Regions from separate parts of the Paucibacter sp. KCTC 42545 genome, predicted to be linked through region 3. Evidence: riboswitches for the same ligand, from Rfam matches in the RefSeq annotation. Region 3 holds a riboswitch; each other region holds the start of a gene.
What was found. A riboswitch is a leader RNA that binds a small molecule or an ion and turns the genes downstream of it on or off. The one in region 3 is predicted to bind cyclic di-GMP.
Positions count from the first base shown of each region.

Region 1: linked by a shared signal. The riboswitch ahead of AT984_RS15540 (methyl-accepting chemotaxis protein) and the one ahead of AT984_RS19770 (HlyD family secretion protein) in region 3 are both predicted to bind cyclic di-GMP.
Region 2: linked by a shared signal. The riboswitch ahead of AT984_RS23925 (biotin/lipoyl-binding protein) and the one ahead of AT984_RS19770 (HlyD family secretion protein) in region 3 are both predicted to bind cyclic di-GMP.

Region 1 covers NZ_CP013692.1:3,588,066-3,594,673, reverse strand. Annotated here, with positions in the region: gene AT984_RS15545 (adenosylcobalamin-dependent ribonucleoside-diphosphate reductase) at 1-2,314, shown strand, start outside; cyclic di-GMP riboswitch class I at 2,491-2,578, shown strand; gene AT984_RS15540 (methyl-accepting chemotaxis protein) at 2,876-4,840, shown strand; gene AT984_RS15535 (sulfate ABC transporter substrate-binding protein) at 4,955-5,980, opposite strand; gene AT984_RS15530 (TonB-dependent receptor domain-containing protein) at 6,132-6,608, opposite strand, start outside.
Region 2 covers NZ_CP013692.1:977,782-984,389, forward strand. Annotated here, with positions in the region: gene AT984_RS04280 (biotin/lipoyl-binding protein) at 1-508, shown strand, start outside; gene AT984_RS23410 (hypothetical protein) at 927-1,352, shown strand; gene AT984_RS23920 (cysteine peptidase family C39 domain-containing protein) at 1,336-1,419, shown strand; partial or broken gene AT984_RS04285 (IS6 family transposase) at 1,441-1,662, shown strand; gene AT984_RS04290 (IS5 family transposase) at 2,272-3,237, shown strand; partial or broken gene AT984_RS23415 (transposase) at 3,364-3,887, opposite strand; cyclic di-GMP riboswitch class I at 4,166-4,269, shown strand; partial or broken gene AT984_RS23925 (biotin/lipoyl-binding protein) at 4,553-4,636, shown strand; gene AT984_RS04300 (HlyD family secretion protein) at 4,724-5,623, shown strand; gene AT984_RS22805 (hypothetical protein) at 5,694-6,059, shown strand.
Region 3 covers NZ_CP013692.1:4,621,644-4,628,251, reverse strand. Annotated here, with positions in the region: gene AT984_RS19785 (ABC transporter transmembrane domain-containing protein) at 1-1,247, opposite strand, end outside; partial or broken gene AT984_RS24020 (cysteine peptidase family C39 domain-containing protein) at 1,368-1,646, opposite strand; gene AT984_RS19775 (CPBP family intramembrane glutamic endopeptidase) at 1,860-2,639, opposite strand; gene AT984_RS23100 (hypothetical protein) at 2,705-3,019, opposite strand; gene AT984_RS19770 (HlyD family secretion protein) at 3,447-4,775, opposite strand; cyclic di-GMP riboswitch class I at 4,849-4,952, opposite strand; gene AT984_RS19760 (TniQ family protein) at 5,348-6,082, opposite strand; gene AT984_RS24015 (TniQ family protein) at 6,137-6,608, opposite strand, start outside.

The DNA.
Region 1 (6,608 bases), 1.0 Mb from region 3:
CAATATCTCGGTCGGCGTGACCGATGTGTTCATGCAGGCCGTTGACGCTGACGCCGAATTCGAGCTGACCCACAAGGCCGAGCCCGGCCCCAAGCAGCGTGCTGCCGGTGCCTATCAGCGTGCCGATGGGCTGTGGGTTTACCGCAAGCTCAAAGCCCGCGAGCTGTGGGACCAGGTGATGCGCTCCACCTACGACCATGCCGAGCCCGGCGTGTTGTTCCTGGATCGCATCAACCTCGACAACAACCTCCACTACTGCGAGTCCATCTCCGCCACCAACCCCTGCGCCGAGCAGCCTTTGCCGGCCTATGGCTGCTGCTGCCTGGGCTCGGTCAATCTGACGAGTTTTGTGCGCGACCCCTTTGGCGCGGCCGCCGAGTTTGACGAAGCCGGCTTTGCCGACGTCTGCCGCACCGCCACCCGCATGCTGGATAACGTGCTGGACGTCACCCCCTGGCCCTTGCCCGCGCAGCAGCAGGAAGCGCGCAACAAGCGCCGCGTCGGCCTGGGCTTTACCGGCCTGGGTGATGCCCTGGTGATGCTGGGCCTGCGCTACGACAGCGACGCCGCGCGTGACGCCGCCCGTCGCATCAGCGAGGTGATGCGCGATGCGGCCTACAGCGCTTCGGCCGATCTGGCCGTGGAGCGCGGCGCTTTCCCGCTCTTCAATGCCGATCTGTACCTGTCGGGTGGCAACTTCGCCTCGCGCCTGCCACAAGGCCTGAAGGACAAGATCCGCGCCCAGGGCTTGCGCAACTCGCACCTGTTGTCGATTGCGCCCACCGGCACCATCAGCCTGGCCTTTGCCGACAACGCTTCCAACGGCATCGAGCCGGCCTTCAGCTGGAGCTACACCCGCAAGAAGCGCATGCCCGATGGCGGCTACAAAGAGTACGCGGTGGAAGACCATGCTTGGCGCTTGTATCGCCATATGTTCGGCACCGGCGCGCCGCTGACATCCGCCTTCGTCACGGCGCTGGAACTGAGTGCCTCTGACCACGCGCTGATGGTGGCGGCCGTGGCGCCGTACGTCGACACGGCCATTTCCAAGACCGTCAATGTGCCGGTGGACTACCCCTACACCGAGTTCCAGAATCTCTACCACCAGGCCTGGAAGGCGGGGCTCAAGGGCTTGGCCACTTACCGGCCCAATAGCGTGCTCGGTTCGGTGCTGAGCGTGGACGCGGCCCCGGCGGTGACCGAGCCCGAGCCCCTCAAGCCGGTGAGCAGTGCCGATGGCAGCAACCAGCGCATGTTGGTCACGCGCCTGCCCAATGCCGTGCTGGCCTCGCTGCGCTGGCCCAGCCGGCCCGAGTTGCCCGGCGGCAACCCGGCCTGGAGCTACATGATCCGCCATCCGCATGGCGACTTCGCGCTTTTCGTCGGCGAACTGCCCGCAGTTGGCCCCGACGCCGGCCTATTTGGCAAGAACCTGCCTTTCGAGGTCTGGGTGAATGGCGCCGAGCAGCCGCGCGGCCTAGCCGCTGTGGCCAAGACCTTGTCGATGGATCTGCGCACCAATGACGCTGCCTGGCTGCGCTTGAAGCTTGATGCCTTGGCCACCGTGGCCGAAGAGCGTGCGTTTGAAATGCCCATGCCCCCTGGCGGCGAGCCGCGCCTCTTCCCCGGCGTGGTGGCCGCCACGGCCGCCGTGATCCGCTGGCGTTGCGAGCAGCTTGGTGCCCTGGCCGAAGGCGGCGCCACCCCGGTGCTGGACGCCATGTTCAGCCGCGAAGAGCCGCGCACCAGCACCATGGGCACCCTGGCCTGGGCGGTGGACGTCGACAACCCGGCGACTAACGAGCAATTTACATTGACCCTGAAAGAGGTCAGCCTGCCCACGCCCGATGGCGGGGTGGTAACGCGCCCTTGCGCCATGGGCTTCTCGGGCAATTACCCGAAAGCGCTGGACGGCATGGCGCGCCTGCTGAGCCTGGACATGCGGGTGATGGACCCAGCCTGGATCGGCATGAAGCTGCGCAAGCTGCTCAACGTGGGCGAGCCGCTGGGCCATTTCATGGCCCCGGTGCCCACGCTCTCGGGTGAGCGCCGCCAGCAGATCTGGCCTTCTACCGTGGCCTATGTGGCGCGCCTGATCATCCACCGCTACGCCATGCTGGGCGTGCTGGATGAGCAAGGCATGCCGCATGTTGAGATGGGCTTGCTGCAAGCGCCTCAGGCCAAGGCGGTCAGCGGCAACACCGTGCCCGCCATGGCCGGCAAGCCCTGCCCGGAATGCGGCAATGCCACCATGATCCACAAGGACGGGTGCGATTTCTGCACCGCCTGTGGCTATGTGGGGCAGTGCGGCTGAGGCGGTAGTGGCCCTTCGGCAGGGGCTTTTGCCTTGATTGGGATAGAGCGGGCCTGAATTGGCCCGTTCTTGCCTGCGGGCGCTTGCCATGCTGTTTCTGGCGCGTGGACAAATGCACGCCATGCCAGTGAATGTGTCGCGATGACTTGATTAAACACAAGTCTCGGTTTGATAATAGTTGCTATCGGTACACCCGTTCGAAAGGCGGGGTCACAAAGCCTCCGGTCTACTTCCTTAGCGGGAAACGATAGCGGGGCTGCCTCGGTCCACTCTCTCTAGGCCCGGGTCATGGCGGCTGCCCGGCCGCTTGGCGCTTGCTGAGCTTTTCATCGCTCGCAGCGTTCCGCCTTTCAAGTCGCGTATCGACACATGTGGCGCAACTGCCCGGTTCACTCCGGCGGGTGCGCCAACGCGCGCTTGCTCACCTCGAGTTGGTCCCTCACTGCCTGGCATTGCGCCAGGGCGGACTGCTTCGTCGTGCCTGAGCGTGGAATTGTCAGAAGGGCCAGCGGGCAGGCTTTCGAGGCAGTTCATTGTTTGAAAACCTTGAAAGCAGTACGAATGAAGATGAATTGGTTCGCCCGATCCAGCGTGGGCAGCAAGCTGTCGCTGGCAAATTTTGTTTTGATCGCCGCCGTGCTGGCCTTGTTTGTGATGGCGGCCAGCTACTCCAGCGGTCGCATCATTGAATCGCACGCATTCGCCGAGGTGGAACAAAAGACGCAGCTGCTGGTCAAGCTGATGGAGGCCTCCGACCAAGACATCCGCGAGCGCACCAACTCCCTGAGCAAGGCTTTCCAGGCCACCATGAAGGGCTCGATGGAGCTGCGCGACAGCACGGTCGAGATCAAGGGGCGCGCCACGCCGGTCCTGGCCTTGAACGGCAAGACGATCAATCTCGACTTCAGCTTTGTGGATCCGTTTACCGAAACCACCGGTGCTGTGGCCACGGTGTTTGCCAAGACGGGGGAGGACTTTGTCCGCATCGCCACCTCTTTGAAGAATGAAAAGGCGGAACGCGCCGTCGGCACCTTGCTGGACCGTGAGCATCCGGGCTACAAGGCCGTCACTGCGGGTGAGAGCTTTGTGGGTGTGGCCACGCTGTTCGGCCGCCAGTACATGACGCGCTATGACCCGATCCGCAACGAGGCCGGCCAAACCATCGGCCTGAGCTTTGTCGGCCTGGACTTCACCGCCTATGTGACGACGCTGAAGGCCACCATCCGCGATATGAAGATCGGCGACACCGGCTACTTCTTCGTGCTCGATGCGCGCCCCGGCAAGTCCTTCGGCAATATGGTGGTGCACCCGACGGTTGAAGGTAAGAACCAGCTCGATCTGAAGGATGCCGATGGGCGCGAGTTCATCAAGGAAATCCTGGAGAAGAAGTCCGGCTCGATCAGCTATGGCTACCTGAACAAGGAGCGCGGCGAGACGACCGCGCGTGAAAAGGAAGTGGCCTTCACCCATTTCAAGGCCTGGAACTGGGTCATTGCCGGCGGCACCTATGTGGACGAATACACCGCCGAGATTCGCGCCCAGCGCAATGACTATGCCGCCGTGGCACTGCTCTTGGTCTTCGGTATGGGCATGATCTCCTACTTCATGCTGCGCCGCATGGTCAGCCGGCCCTTGGCGCAAGTGCAGGGCATGGCCGAGCATCTGGCCACCGGCGACCTTACCGTTCGCTTGGATGTGAAGCGCGGCGATGAGATCGGTGCCCTGGTCACGGCCATGAATCGCATTGGTGAGAATCTGAGCACCGTGGTTGACTCGGCGCGCGAGAACGCCAATAGCGTGGCGACCGCCTGCGCCCAGATTGCCAGCGGCAATCAAGACCTCTCGGCCCGCACCGAAAGCCAGGCCAGCGCGCTGGAGCAAACCTCAGCGTCGATGCGCCAGCTCAGCGGCACGGTGCAGCAGAACGTGGACTATGCGCACAAGGCAAACGCCTTGGCCGAAGGCGCCAGCGCCGTGGCAAGCAAGGGCGGTGAGGTGGTGTCGCAGGTGGTGGACACCATGCGCGATATCGCCAAGTCCAGCCAGCGGATTGAAGACATCACCTCGGTGATCGACGGCATCGCCTTCCAGACCAATATCCTGGCCCTGAATGCGGCGGTGGAAGCGGCGCGGGCGGGTGAGGCCGGGCGTGGTTTCAGCGTCGTGGCGACCGAGGTGCGCAGCCTGGCCGGCCGCTGCGCCGAGGCCGCCAAGGAGATCAAGGGCCTGATCACGGACAGCGCCAGCCGGGTTGAGCGCGGCAGCGTTTTGGTTGACCAGGCCGGCAGCACCATGACCGAGGTGGTGGCCAGCATCGGCCATGTGACGCGCATCATGAATGACATCCGCAGCGCCAGCCGCGAGCAGGCCACCGGCGTTCGCCATGTTGACCTGGCCGTCAGCCAGATGGATCAATCAACGCAGCAGAACGCCGCGCTGGTGGAAGAAATGGCCGCTGCGGCCTGCAGCCTGGAGCTGCAAGCCCAGGGCATGGTGGATTCCGTGGCCTTGTTCAAGACGCAGTAAATCGCAGCTTCTTCTCGCGTAAAAAAACGCCTCGCAAGTTCGCTTGCGAGGCGTTTTTCATTGGCCGCAAGGGCCTGACTTCTTGACCAAGTCCTTCAGGTCGACACCCTAGGCTCAGCGCCCACCCGGCGTGTAGATCTGGTCGAACTGGCCGCCATCGTCGAAGTGGGTCTTCTGCGCGGTGCGCCAGCCGCCGAACAACTCGTCGATGGTGAACAGCTTCACCGGGGCGAACTGCTTGGCGTATTTGGCCGCTACGCGAGCGTCACGGGGCCGGTAGTAGTTCTTGGCAGCGATCTCCTGAGCTTCCGGGGTGTAGAGATAGTTCAGATAGGCCTCGGCCTGCTTGCGGGTGCCGCGTTTGTCCACCACCTTGTCGACCACGGCCACCGGCGGCTCAGCCAGGATGCTCAACTCGGGCGTGACGATTTCGAACTTGTTCGGCCCCAGTTCCTTCACGGCCAAATAGGCCTCGTTCTCCCAGGCGATCAGCACATCGCCGATGCCGCGTTCCACAAAAGTGGTGGTGGAGCCGCGGGCGCCGGAGTCCAGCACCTTGGCATTGGCATAGATGCGTTTGACAAAGGCGCGGGCCGAGTCGGCATTGCCGCCCGGCTGCTTGAGGGCATAGCCCCAGGCGGCCAGATAGTTCCAGCGCGCGCCGCCCGAGGTCTTGGGGTTGGGCGTGACGATGTCAATGCCCGAGCGCGCCAGGTCGGGCCAGTTGTTGATTTTCTTTGGGTTGCCCTTGCGCACCAGGAAGACGATGGTGGAGGTGTAGGGGCTGGCGTTATGGGGCAGGCGTTTTTGCCAGTCGGCCGGGATCAGCTTGGCTTGATCATGCAGGGCGTCGATGTCATAGGCCAGGGCCAGGGTCACGACGTCGGCTTGCAGGCCGTCGATCACCGAACGCGCTTGTTTGCCCGAGCCGCCGTGCGACTGCTTGATGGACAGCGCCTCGCCCGTCTTGGCCTGCCATTGCTTGGCGAAGGCGGCGTTGAATTCTTGATAGAACTCCCGCGTCGGGTCGTAGGAGACATTCAGCAGCTGTGTTTGAGCCTGGGCTTGGGTCAAGCCAGCGCATGCCAGCAGACCGGTGGCTGCAAGGGTGACAAGGCGGCGGCGCGAGAGTGTTGTCATGGCGAGGTGTTTTGCGTGAGTGGATGCGGAGCTTGCTGAAAATCAGCCATCAAGATGCCTGCTCAATGTAGGAAATGCAGCCGCTGGCGTGAACCAAGAAGTTCAGCAAAGCTTTGCAGAACTTCTTGGGTTCCACTCAGTCGCTGCCGCCTCAGGCGCCGAAGCGGTGGTTGAACTCCAGCCAGGCTTGGCGGCCATGCGGCAGGTAGTAGCCCACCGGGTAGTAGGGCCAACCGGACGTGGCGTCCTTGCGGATATCGCCGCTCAGGTTGTTGACGATCACGCTCAGGCTGGTGTTCTTGTTCAGCGCGTAATTGCTGCTGAGGTTGAAGCTCCAGGAGGGATTGATCCAGGACTTTTGATCGCCGCTATTGATGCGGCCGTTGCGCGAGCCGGTCAGCGTGTGGCGCCAGTCGCCGATCTGCCAGCTCACCGTGGTGATCAGCTTGTTGGGCCAGTCGCTGAAATTGCTGCCCAGCTTGCCGACTTGGTTGGCGCCATCGTCGCCGTCGAACTGTTGGTAGACATAGCTTTGCACCTGGGTGTACTTGGCGCTGAGCGCGAAGTTGCCCAGCTGGCTGGTCTTGAAGGCGTACTTGGCCGAGATGTCGAAGCCATAAGTGCTTTG
Region 2 (6,608 bases), 1.5 Mb from region 3:
GGCTCAGCGCCGGCAAACGCTAGAAACCGAACGGCTACTGACGCAACAGCAGCAACGTCAACGACAGCAAGCGCTCAATGATCGACTGCGCAGCTTATCCGCCGAAGAACGTCAGGCTCAGGCTGAGCTGGAAACCAACCGTTTGCGAGCTGGCCTGGCGGCTAAGAGTCTGACCCGCTACGTCGAATTAGAGAAAGACAGCTTTGTCTCGGCCGTGCAATTGCAGCAGAAGCAAGAAGAACTACTGGATGTGCAACTTCGTGAGCGCAACGCCGAGCGAAGCTTGGCCGCTCTGCAGCGCGACATTCAGGCAACCAAAGCAGAACTGCTCAACAACGAAACCAGTAGCAGCACCAGTCTGGCTCAAGTCGATCGTGGGCTGGCTAGCCTCAGCCAGGAATTCACTGAAAACGATGCACGTGGTGGACTAAGGATGGTGTTCAAAACCGGTAAAGCCGAGCTGTCGTCACCCCAGCTCGGCTTTACCGGTTTTGAACACCATCCCTAAAAATGTAGACGAATATTTGAAGAATATCCTTGTTTCTAAGGTTATTGGGTAAAGTTAGCCGTTTCTAGATTTTTTAAAGGTCGTACAATGCGAATTATAGCTCCTGAAGAAATTTCATCTGTCTCTGGTGGCGAGTTCGAGTGTGTTTTTCAACGTTTTTCTGATGATGGTGGTAGTGCCGGCGGTGGTGGATATGTTTCGTGTTGGGATTCAAGTATAGGAGTGTCATTCACCTTTACCGTTCAAGTCCTGTCAAATAATAGTACACAAATCACCGGCTACGCGAATGTCAATGGACAGACTGCGACCTATACGACCAACTCTGCGCAACAACTTGGCGCATTTGTATTGGGAGCAGGAGTCACTGCAACAGTAGTCGGACTTGGTGGCGGCGCCACGTTAGCTGGGGCAGTTGGCCTTGCAGCGAAAACAGGCTATTCACAACTCTGGGGCATGGGGAATCAACGGCCTCGGATTCCTCAGCCGCCTAGCTATTAACTTTTTGCATCAACTTGTGAGGTTGAATATCGACATTGCAAGTTTTTATAGGTTTTATATGCGATACTTGTTTCCAGCTTTGATGGGTGTTATTGATTTTGTTGTCGTTGGGTTGGTTGCGTTGTTTTTTAGTAGGTTATTCAGGCGGAGGAATTCATCAAGAAGGCTTGCCTCATTTTCGTATTTGTGGTTATTTATTTTGCTAGTGGGGGTGGGTATGATCGCTATTGGTGGGGCGGTTTACGGGGATCATTTAATTGAATTGGGTTCGTCTCTGGTTTGTCTTGGAGTATTTTCTGGATTTTCAAAGCTACTCAAGAAGAAGAGTGATGATTCTCCAGTCTGAATCCAGCGAATGCGCACTCGCAGCCCTTGCTATGATCTGCAGTGCACATGGGGTTCTGTCGCATTAAGCGTTTGAGACAATGGCCGCCATGGACGATTTCCACAAAGTCGCAATCAACGCCGCCCTTCGCCGAGTGCTCAAGCGCATGCACTTTCCGCTGGAAATCATGATGACTTGCGTGCGCTGGTACGCGGCTTATCCATTGAGCTTTCGCCACCTGGAGGAAATGATGTCCGAGCGCGGCGTGTCGGTCGATCATGCGACGGTCCATCGCTGGGCGGTCAAGATGTTGCCGGTGTTGGCCAAGTCTTCCGTCAACGCAAACACCAGGTCGAGACCGCTGCATAACCCGTTCCGCAAACTCGCGCACCTCAGCGGCAGCCGTTGGGCTAGCTCGCCGAGCAAATTCTATTTTGGAAGACTTGCTCGAAAGGCACTCGCCCTTTTTTAACGTGCGGCATGCCAATTTCTTGCGCCACAAAGGGCGAGGCTGCGCTTCAATTCTGAAAATTGACTAGAAACTTGTCATTAATTTTTGCCAACCACTTTTTCAGCCGACCCTGAAAAACTTCATCATTATTTTTGTAATTACCCCATGTTATTTCTGGTGACTTTGGGGGAAATATGCCCGGGCAAGCGGAGGACCCGATTGACATTCCTCCTATTTTTACTTTCAAAGGACTTATATGCGAAACCTAGCAGGCTGCTGGAATACTGTTTTTATGCTGCCCGTGGCAAAAGTTCGACCTCATAGAACGGCCTACAAGCCATTTTTCTGAGCCTAGCAAGGGGTAGATGACCATCGGAAGTGTCAATTTTCCAGTTGTCGGGAGGTATTTCAGCAGCCTGCTAGGGATGGTGTTCAAAACCCGCACTTGTCCCGGTGGTGTCGAGGCGTGAAGGTTAGAAGAATTTCGGCATGAAGCAAGACGATCTTGGCCTGGAATTGAGCAAGAGGAAAACACGCAAGCGCGTGTTTCTCGACGAGATGGAACGCGTGGTGCCGTGGGGCGAATTGCTGGCTGTGATTACGCCCCACGCGCCGGTGGCGAAGACCGGAAGGCCGCCATTTGAGCTGCAGACGATGCTGAGGATTCACTTCATGCAGCAGTGGTTTGGCTTGAGCGACATGGCCATGGAAGAGGCGCTGTTCGATGTGGCGCTGTACCGGGAGTTCGCGGGCCTGGGCCGAATGAGCCGGATGCCTGATCGTGTCAGCATCCTGCGCTTTCGGCACCTGCTGGAGAAGCACGAGCTGAGCCAGAAAATGCTCGAGGAGGTGAATGCCACGCTGGCAGCCAAGGGGCTGATGCTCAAGGAAGGCACGGCGGTCGACGCCGCGCTGATTGCCGCGCCGAGTTCGACCAAGAACAAGGACGGCAAGCGCGACCCCGAGATGCATCAAACCAAGAAGGGCAACCAATGGCACTTTGGCATGAAGGCACACATCGGCGTCGATGCTGAATCCGGGCTGGTGCACACGGTCGTGGGCACGGCGGCCAACGTCAGCGATGTGACCCAAGCACACGCGCTGGTGCATGGCCAAGAGAGCGATGTCTTCGCCGATGCCGGCTACCAGGGCGCCGACAAGCGCGACGATGCCAAGGACATTCAGGCCTCCTGGCACGTGGCCATGCGGCCCGGCAAGCGGCGCGCGCTGGACAAGACGCGCGCCAGCCATCAGCTCATCGACCAACTGGAGAAGCTCAAGGCCAGCATTCGAGCCAAGGTCGAACACCCGTTCCGCGTGGTCAAGCGCCAGTTCGGCCATGTGAAGGTACGCTATCGCGGCCTGGCCAAGAACACGGCGCAACTGGTCACGCTGTTTGCGCTGAGCAATCTGTGGATGGCCAGGAAACGGATATTGCAGGCGGCGCAGGCATGAGTGCGTCTGCAACGCGCAAAACCACAGGACCCCGGCCTGAATTCGGTCGCCAAGGACCGCATGTTCTGTTGGCGCCGACCGAATATTGAGCCACCGGGGATGCGGACAAAAACTTGGACTGGTTAACACCCGCCAGACCCGCTTGTGGTTCCATGGCCGACCATCCAGGCGCAGACGGTCAAAGCACTTCCAGAATCCCCAGCGACCGTTGCGCTCGACGATGCCGTTGAGCGCATCAATGACCTCGGCATCCTTCTCCTGTGGCAACGGTGGCACCTTGTAGTACGCCGCCCGTGACAAGCCCGCGGCGTGGCAGGCTCGCGTGATCGACAAGCGGTGCTCGGTCACCATGACCTCGACCGCCTGCCGCTTCACGGACGGCGTCAGAATTTTTTTGACAGTACGTCCTTGATCGCGGCATTCTCCAATGCCAAGTCCGCGTACATGCGCTTGAGCCGCGCGTTCTCTGTCTCCAGCTCGCGCATGCGCGTCAGGTCCGACACCGTCGCGCCCGCGTACTTGCACTTCCACGCGTAATACGTCGGCGCGCTGATGGCGTGCTTACGGCACACCTCCGCCACAGGCATGCCTGCCTCGCCTTCTTTGAGGATCGCCACGATCTGGCTCTCCGTGAACTTGCTCTTCCTCATGGGCCTCTTCCTTTCGGGTTGGGCCGCATTCTCTGATTTCAGTTGTCTACTTGGTGGGGGAGCTTACGCGACCTCGCTAAGTTACCGTTCCTTGGATTGAGTGTCGCTTTATCACATGGCGACATATTCTGATACCCCCTCGATGTAGGGCCTACCAAGTTTTCAGTTCGAAAGTTAGATTGCTCGCCAGATCAGCATTTCATGAACAAAGTCATGGATTGCCAACAAAGTTGCATTGGCAGCTTTGGAATCAAGACAAGGCCGACGCCTCTTAGGGCAGGTCTTAATCGCAAACCCGGCGCGAGCCGGCGACGCAAAGCCTCCGGTGTTGGAGGGTTCCGTTTTAAACACGGGACCTTCGCAAGATAGCGGGGTTGCCGGTCTGAGTTCCTCAGGTCGTCATCAAGCTCAGCGTTAGTCGGCCCGCTTTCGAATCCTTTGAGGGTTCAGAGAGCATGGCTTTGACGCAAGCGTTGTTCAGGGAAGAGGTGATGGAGGCCAGCCAAGCTCAATGGCTCGGCAGCATTCGCATTGGCCGGCCACCCAGTTTTGCATGGGTCACCGGTATCTCGCTGAGCATGGCAGTGGCCTTGGTGAGCTACGCCATCTGGGGTGAAGTGACCCGCAAGGCCAAGCTGCCAGGGTTGCTGATGCCGACGGCCGGCATGTTGACTGTGAGTGCGCCGCAGGCTGGCGTCTTGACGGAGGTGCTGGTTCATGAGGGTGAACTGGTGCAAGCCGGGCAGGTGTTGATGCGCTTGAAGAGTGAGCGCAACACTCCCTTGGGCGATGCTGCCACCCTCAACGCCCAAGCCTTGGCCCAACGCCGTGCCAGCTTGGACACCGAACGCTTGTTGACGCAACAGCAGCAACGCCAGCGTCAAGACGCTTTGAATGACCGGCTGCGCAGTCTGGCCGCCGAGGAACGCCAAGCGCAAGGCGAGCTGGATGCAAACCGCCTGCGCGCTGACTTGGCCGCCAAGAGCTTGGCCCGTTACACCGAACTAGAGAAAGAAAGCTTTGTCTCCGCCGTGCAATTGCAGCAAAAGCAGGAAGAGTTGCTGGATGTACAACTGCGCGAGCGCAATGCCGAGCGAAGCCTAGCAGCCTTGCAAAGAGGCATTCAAGCCACTCGCGCCGAAATGCTCAACAACGAAACTGCCAGCCACACCAACCTGGCTCAGGTGGATCGCGGACTGGCCAGCCTCAGCCAAGAGACCACAGAAAACGACGCTCGGGGTGGACTGACGCTGATGGCCTCCCAGGCAGGCCGAGTCACTGCGCTCGACATTCACCCTGGTCAAGCTGTGCAAGCAGGTCAAACCTTGCTGAGCTTGGTGCCAGAAAGTAAAGGACACGCAAATTCAGAGTTGGAAGCCCAACTTTACGCCCCCAGCCGAACGGCAGGCTTTGTAAAGCCCGGTCAGTCCGTTTGGCTGCGTTACGCGGCGTACCCCTACCAAAAGTTCGGAATGGCAGAAGGTGCAGTGAAAAGCATCAGCCAGACGCCGATTGCCGCGCAGGATTTACCAGTTGGTCAGGGCCAGGCGCTCATGGCGGCGGCGCAGACAAATGAGCCGCTTTATCGAATCAGCGTGAAGTTAAAAAAGCAAGAAATCAAAACCTATGGCAGCACTCAGGTGCTCAAAGTCGGCATGGCCCTCGAAGCGGATGTGACCCAGGACAAAAGAGCAATCTGGGAATGGATATTAGAGCCGCTACTTACGTTGAAATGAAATCACCAAAGAATACCGCAACCAGAATCGGGAGTCCCGACCGACCTTTCGGGAAATCATTGGAGACCCTATGAGGAAGCTCACCACCGTAGAACTTGATTCAGTTTCTGGAACAGGAACAATCACACTTGAAAACGTCCAGCTAGTTCGCCCTATCGAGCCTACAGGCATAGCCCCCCTGGTGTTGGCAGAATTGCAAAATGAATTCAGAAACTATGACCTATATGAGACCAAAGTATACAGAAAATTAATTATGAGCGAAATTCCGGCATCATGGAATCTAGGTAATGCGCTAGGGCTGAATGGGAGTACCATAAACATCTCAAATTCAAGCATAAAATTATCCGCAGCCTATGATGCGCAAAGCAGACTCTCACATTCAACTACGTGGCAAGAAGTAGAACCCCAGGAACCCAAATCCCTTGATAAAACCTGAAATAGTTGCTCATTAACAACCATTTATATTTCCAGAATATCTGGAGGCGGAATTCCTGACTGCGTCTTCAGGAAAAGGAGAGCTATGAGAAGCGTATCGACACATGAACTAAGCTACGTTAGCGGAGCTGGTAATGGCCTTGACAATGGCACCGTTCTGCTGGTCAAGCCAGTCGAACCAGTTCAATTAGAAAGAGTGGTAATTGAAGGCGTCCGAAGTTTTTGCCCCCCAGGATTTACCTATGGAACAAACACGGATCATACGCTAGTGATGAACGACGTCCCCTCCGCGTGGGAAGTTGAAGGGTCGGGGGGGCTCAACGGTAAAGTTGTTGCTTTTGGAGATGCCAGCTTCAAACTAGCTGTTACATACGACTCAGCCAAACAAACAATGACAGTGTATTGTAAAGCGATTCGACCTGTGCCCCCGCGTGGCACCCAGATTCCTTGAGATGGTCTAAAGGTTGGGCGCCGACGCGCGCCCAATTTTTATAGCCAGGCATGGCCTTAAACAGCCACCAAGTTTCTTAACTGGTAACTAATTGCGATC
Region 3 (6,608 bases):
TCGCTATGTGCGAACGAACGTCTGCCTCCAAGTTCTTTGAAAAAACTAGAAGTGGCAAAGATGGGCTCAAACACCCATTCCCAAACTGTCCGACGGTACTGCATTACGTCGGCATCCAGTGCCATGCCGGCCTTCAGCAACTGCGTGTTGCCATAGGTGGTGATCGCCTGCTTTTTCAACTTCACACTAACCCGGTAGAGGGGTTCATTGGCCTGCGCCGCAGTGAGTAATGCCTGCCCCTGACCGACCGGCAAATCCTGCGCAGCAATAGGCGTTTGGCTGATGGTTTGCACCTCGCCCTCAGCCATGCCGAACTTTTGATAGGGGTAGGCCGCATAGCGCAGCCAGACAACCTGGCCAGGTTTGACGAAACCCGCTGTTCGGCTCGGCGCGTAGAGTTGCGCCTCCAAGGTTGAGGCGCCTTGCTGCGCAGTTTCGGGAATCAAGTTCACGAGCGTCTGCCCGGCCTGCACCGGCTGCCCCGTCATGATGAGCTTGGCGCCCAGCCACAGCACAAGCAAGTTCTCCAGCCCGAAGATGAAGGTGTTGGCGGTGGTGAAGCCAATGCTCATCTTGGCCGTGCGCACATCGCGGTTTTGCACATCCACGATCAGGTTCTGCCAACGGGCACGGCGCTCTTCTTCCCGGCCGAACAACTTAAGCGGCGTGATGGCACGCAGGGTTTCCAGGAAATGGGTGTTCTCTTTGGCGGCCACCACCAAGCGCTCGGCCGCGGCATCGCGGAAGGGTCGGTAGGCCACCCAGCGCAGGAGGCCGTAGGCTGCGACGGCTGTGACGGTGACCGCGCAAAGCGTAGGCGCATAGATCAGCATCATCACCAGCGCGGCCACGGCCATCAGGCCATCCAGCACCGCCTCAATGGCGGCCGTGGTCAAAGTCTTTTGAATGGCACTGACGGCGCCGAAGCGCGAGGTGATGTCGCCCAAGTGCCGCTTCTCAAGAAAGTCCACCGGCAAGCGCACCAGATGGGCGAACACGTTGCCCATCCATTGCAAGGACAAGGTCTGGCCCAAGACCATCACCATCCAAGACCGAGCCAGGCCGACGGCAGTCTGCACCACCAACAGCAAGCCGAAGCCGATCACCAGCACTGACAACAGATCGCGGTCTCCTGAGGTCAGCACATCATCCACCACCATCTGGTTGAACAAGGGTGCAAGAACAGCAAACAACTCCAGCACCACGGCCACGGCAAAGATTTGCAGGAGCGAACGTTTAAGGCCCATGACCTTGCCAGTCAAGGCTCGCAATGACACCTTTGGCGCCGGGGCTTGGGATTTGAACTCCGCATTGGGGCTCAACTCCAAAGCCACGCCGGTGAAATGGCGAGATATCTCGCCCATCGACAAGCGTCGTTCGCCAACAGCCGGATCGAGGATCACTGCGGCCTTGCCGCCGTGAAGGACTTTCTTGAGAACGATGAAATGATTCAGATCCCAGTGGAGGATGCAGGGGACCTGCAATTCGCCAAGCTCATGCAACTCAAGGCGCAATGGGCGCGAAGAAAAACCAAGGGCTGCGGCATGCGCAATCAAGTGCTGAAGGGTTGCGCCTTTGAGGCTGACAGGGAAGCGCCGGCGCAGATCTGCCAATTCATGATGCAGGCCATGGGCACTGCAAACCATAGACAAACTAGCTAGCCCACATTCCGCAGACTCAGATTGGAGAACAATTCTCATTGTTGTCGACAAATATAACGCCACATTCTTTCAATCAAATGCGACCTCGTGACTACCATTGAAGCCAAAAACAATGCACCACTGATCAGGCATTTGGAACGCTCTGACTCCAACTCTTGAAGGCCATATATTCTTCATAATTAATCAACAACTCAACCTTTAAGTCATACTATGGTGATATTTTTTCAAATACAAATGAACAAAAGCCATCGCCATTACAACAAGAAAGAATACTGGGCGCACATTCTCTAGAACGGCCGAATCCAACAAAGGCGAGACAGTGAAATTTGACCCAAATAAAATATCAAAAGAAATATTCATGCAAATATGCAGAATCGAGCATGACAATACTGATTTAGTTATTAAAAATACAACCCCCAGCGCCACAGCCCCAGGAAAAACTATCATGAAATTATCCGTAGGGTGCCCCAACGTGAACAAAACCGCAACAACAACCAAGCCAATTACTTCGCTAGAAAACATTTCCCCCATCAAAGGCTGCAGTACGCCTCGATTCAGCAACTCCTCTTGAAAGGCTTTAATCAACAAACCAACAAAAGAGGCCCACCAATATTCTGAAACCGGATTGAATGGATTAATGAGATTCGGTGAAATTTCCGCAACATTTTTGCCACTACAGGCCACTGCAACAACAAGAATAGCACTCGAATATACAAAAGAAATTAACAACGTCTCAAGCCAAAAAGGTTTAAGCAAGTCCCCAATCGAGATACCCCTGTTGACTCTCGCGAGAACGACCGCCAAAATTGCAGCTTCAACCAGAAAGAAAATTGATAATAAAAAATTCTCAGTCAACCATTCACGCGAACCAACGAACCCAAAAAATAGATGCTTCAATAATGAACCAATAATTTGACAGGCGGCCGCCAAAACAATTAGCAGCAAGAAATTTTCAAAAAACGCTCTGGCTTTATTCATTTGATTTTTTAAAAGCCGGAATGCAATGCACTCCGGCCTTGTTCTAAAGCACTTCTAAAATTTACTTACGGGTTGTCACTGGAAAGCATTTGAAGAACCTTCTTGCCGCCGCAATAGAGGCCAGCGATCACTGCATTTGCCTGCGACCATCCGACAGAGTCAACCATGCACTGAGTAAATGGCGACACATACGGTGCTCGACCTTCTGGAGTACCAGCCCAACTATCTCCACCTGACGCCAAATTCAATTCTTCGTTTTGCAAAATACGCATATACACCCTTTTTTTTGAGGATTTATTTGCCAATTGAAATCCCTCAATTTCAACCAACAATCCAGCCACTTTGGCCAAATGCTTTTCGACATTTTCGTCAACTTCCAATGTCTCTCTCAAGAATTTTTAGCCAGCCCCAATAGCCAGCCACAAAACAACCAACGACTTTATGCCGGACCCCATTCAAAAGCCACAGCCTGCCTCAGCAGCGGTACCTTGATACTCAAAAACCCAAATATATCGAGGCAGAGATTGGGATTAAATTTATCGATCCCTAAGAAAAATTCAATTTAGTCTATTCGTTACTCAGAATCGACTGTCGCATACTTTTCCGGCACAGTACATCTGCCGCCAACCGCACCCTAGACTGGCCCGAGGAGATTGCAATCGTGACCCCAGTGGCCGCCAGAAAAACACATAAAAATTTTCAGCCGTCATTTACTCTGCATTAACTAAATCAGTAGAATTTTTTAATCAAAACTCCTTGATTCAATCAAAATATCTTCGGCTGTTTCGTTTTGGCGCTTTGAGAAAATCATTCGCTATGGCTGAACCTATTTCCACCTCCGAGATCTTTGAAAAGACTCGAAGCGGCAAATACGGGTTCGAACAACCATTCCCATATTGCCCGGCGGTCCTGCATGACATCAGCATCAAGCGCCATTCCCGCCTTCAACGCTTGCGTATTGCCATAGGTGGTGACGTCCTGCTTTTTTAACTTCACACTAATTCGGTATAGGGGTTCATTGGCCTGCGCAGCGGCGAGCAAGGCCTGTCCCTGCCCGACAGGTAAATCCTGAGCAGCAATAGGGGTCTGGCTGATGCTTTGCACTTCGCCCTCAGCCATGCCGAACTTCTGATAGGGGTAGGCCGCATAGCGCAGCCAGACAACCTGGCCGGGTTTGACGAAACCCGCTGTTCGGCTCGGCGCGTAGAGTTGCGCCTCCAAGGTTGAGGCGCCTTGCTGCGCACTTTCTGGTATCAAGTTCACAAGTGTCTGCCCAGCCTGCACCGGCTGACCCAGATGAATGGTGATGGCGCTCACCCGGCCTGCCTGGGGTGCGGTGAGCGTCAATCCGCCGCGAGCATCGTTTTCGGTGAATTCCTGGCTGAGGCTAGCCAGCCCACGATCAATTTGAGCCAGGCTGGTGCTGCTACTGGTTTCGTTGTTGAGCAGTTCTGCTTTTGCCGCTTGAATGTCGCGCTGCAGGGCTGCCAAGCTTCGCTCGGCGTTGCGCTCCCGCAGTTGCACGTCCAGCAGCTCTTCTTGCTTCTGCTGCAGTTGCACGGCCGAAACAAAGCTGTCTTTCTCTAATTCGACGTAGCGGGTCAGACTCTTGGCCGCCAAGCCAGCTCGCAAACGGTTGGTTTCCAACTCAGCCTGAGCCTGACGCTCTTCGGCGGCCAAGCTGCGCAGTCGATCATTGAGGGCTTGCTGTCGTTGACGTTGCTGCTGTTGCGTCAGCATCCGCTCGGTTTCTAGCGTTTGCCGGCGCTGAGCCAAGGCCTGGGCGTTGAGGATTGCTGCATCACCAAGCGATGTTGTGCGCTCGCTTCGCAACCGCATCACCGGCTGACCCGCTGCGACCAGATCGCCTTCCTTGACCAGCAACTCAGTCACAACCCCGACTTGTGGGGCGCTGACGGTCAGCATCCCGGCCGTCGGCATCAACAAGCCCGGCAGCTTGGCCTTGCGGGTAACTTCACCACAGATGGCAAAGGTAACCAAGGCCAACGCCATGCTCAGCGAGATACCGGTGACCCATGCAAAACTGGGTGGCCGGCCAATGCGAATACTGCCGAGCCATTGAGCTTGGCTGGCCTGCATCACTTCTTGCCTGAACAACGCTTGCGTCAAAGCCATGCTCTCTGAACCCTCAAAGGATTCGAAGGCGGGCCGACTAACGCTGAGCTTGATGACGACCTGAGGAACTCAGACCGGCAACCCCGCTATCTTGCGAAGGTCCCGTGTTTAAAACGGAACCCTCCAACACCGGAGGCTTTGCGTCGCCGGCTCGCGCCGGGTTTGCGATTCAGGCCCTCCCCATTTGGGTATGAGCCTTGTCCTGATCGCAAAGAAGCCGAAGCAACTTTGCTGGCACTCCATGACTTTGCTCATGAACTGCTGACCGTGTGACAAATCTAACGGCAAAATCACGAACTCGCACTCCCCCATCTTGCAGGGGTAGCAACCCACCGGACTCTGTGCTAGGACTATTTACGGTTCTGTCGCAATAACAGCCAGCTGGCGCGGGCACTTGCGGGGTCAAATGCATACTGGGGCCGATTGTTGAAGTAGCGATTCTTGGATTAGTTCAGGTGATGAGGCGCAGCAGTTTCCCGATCATGTTGCTGGTTCCTAGTTTTCGAATTCGATACCGTAGATGAATTGGTCGAGCCTGCAAGATCAAGCGGCTCTCAGCAGTGCGAACCTGGCTAGACTTCGGTCGCTTCCCTTGCTTTGGCCCGTCGTTCACTGAACTCCGTGTAGCGTTCGCTGCTGATGCCTCGCCCCTCAATCGGCCCAGGCCCATTGCGCCCCCAATTCTGTAGCCAGAGTGGCATGGCATTCAGCATCCGATAGTCGATGCGCAACGCTACCACTGCATGCAATGGCTGTTGACACTGCATACACAAACTTAGATCCTCCACCCCAGGTTTGCCTTTAGCGGGCTGGATCATGTCCTGCACTAATTCGATAGGCACTTGACAATGCGGGCATTGCTCCTCAAGTAAACATCGATGCCAAGGACAGAAGACTAGCTCTCGCATGCGAGCGTACATATGGATGCAAGGAACCCTCGCTGTCTGAAGGCAAAGCGGGCAGAAACGATACCTACCGCGTCGGTAGTAAGGGTTGGGCAGCGTATATCCGAACTCTTTCTTCTTCCTAGAAAAATCAAAATAGATGCGCCCTGCTTCAAGCCCTTGAACCTGGGGCGAGGTAGCCCTTACTTTTCGGAAAGCAAAGTAATAGAAGCTGTCGAAGTCTTGTCGGAATGAGAACCCCAAATAGGTCGCGAATTCCTTGGCCGTGCACCCTTGCATCGCTGCGGCACGGGTGAACCAGGAATTCGGCGCCTCGTGTGGCTGCGCAAAAGGGACGTTGGCGAGCGCCGCCAACCGAGCGTCGAAATGTCGAAGGATTGGAATGGTCCAGCGAAAAGGCATAGCAAGAATGGGTGTCGGTTCAACATGTTGTGGCCTCGAGAACGCACAAGAAACCTAGGTGAATAAATCGAGTTGATGGTGAAAGGCAGGGCGCCTGTTACGCCAGCGGGCAGGTAGACCCATGGCATTTCGAAGGTGCCCGGCGGCAGTCCGATCAAAGGGCGTCACGCCGCGAAGCTGCTGCTCAGCCAAACTGCTAGTGCATCGTTGGACCTCACTTCGAGAGCCCCACATGAACCCAGTTGGCTCGGCCATCCTACGAATCGCCGTCGCGAGCACCTCATGCATGGCCGCACTGGTCAGCCATGACTCAACACTATTGAGCACTCGGCCCCGCAGCGCTGGTTGCCCCCCTCCGAATGCCAACAGAACTCGATAAGCACCGTCGGCGCTCAGGCCTTGCAGCAGGCTCAAGCCACCAAGGTCCGTGGCGCAAATGCCGGCACCTGCGCCTACCGCATCAGCGCACATTGCGGACCATCGAACTACGGCCGAGTCTGCAGGCATCATCTCGGCTGCGATGTAG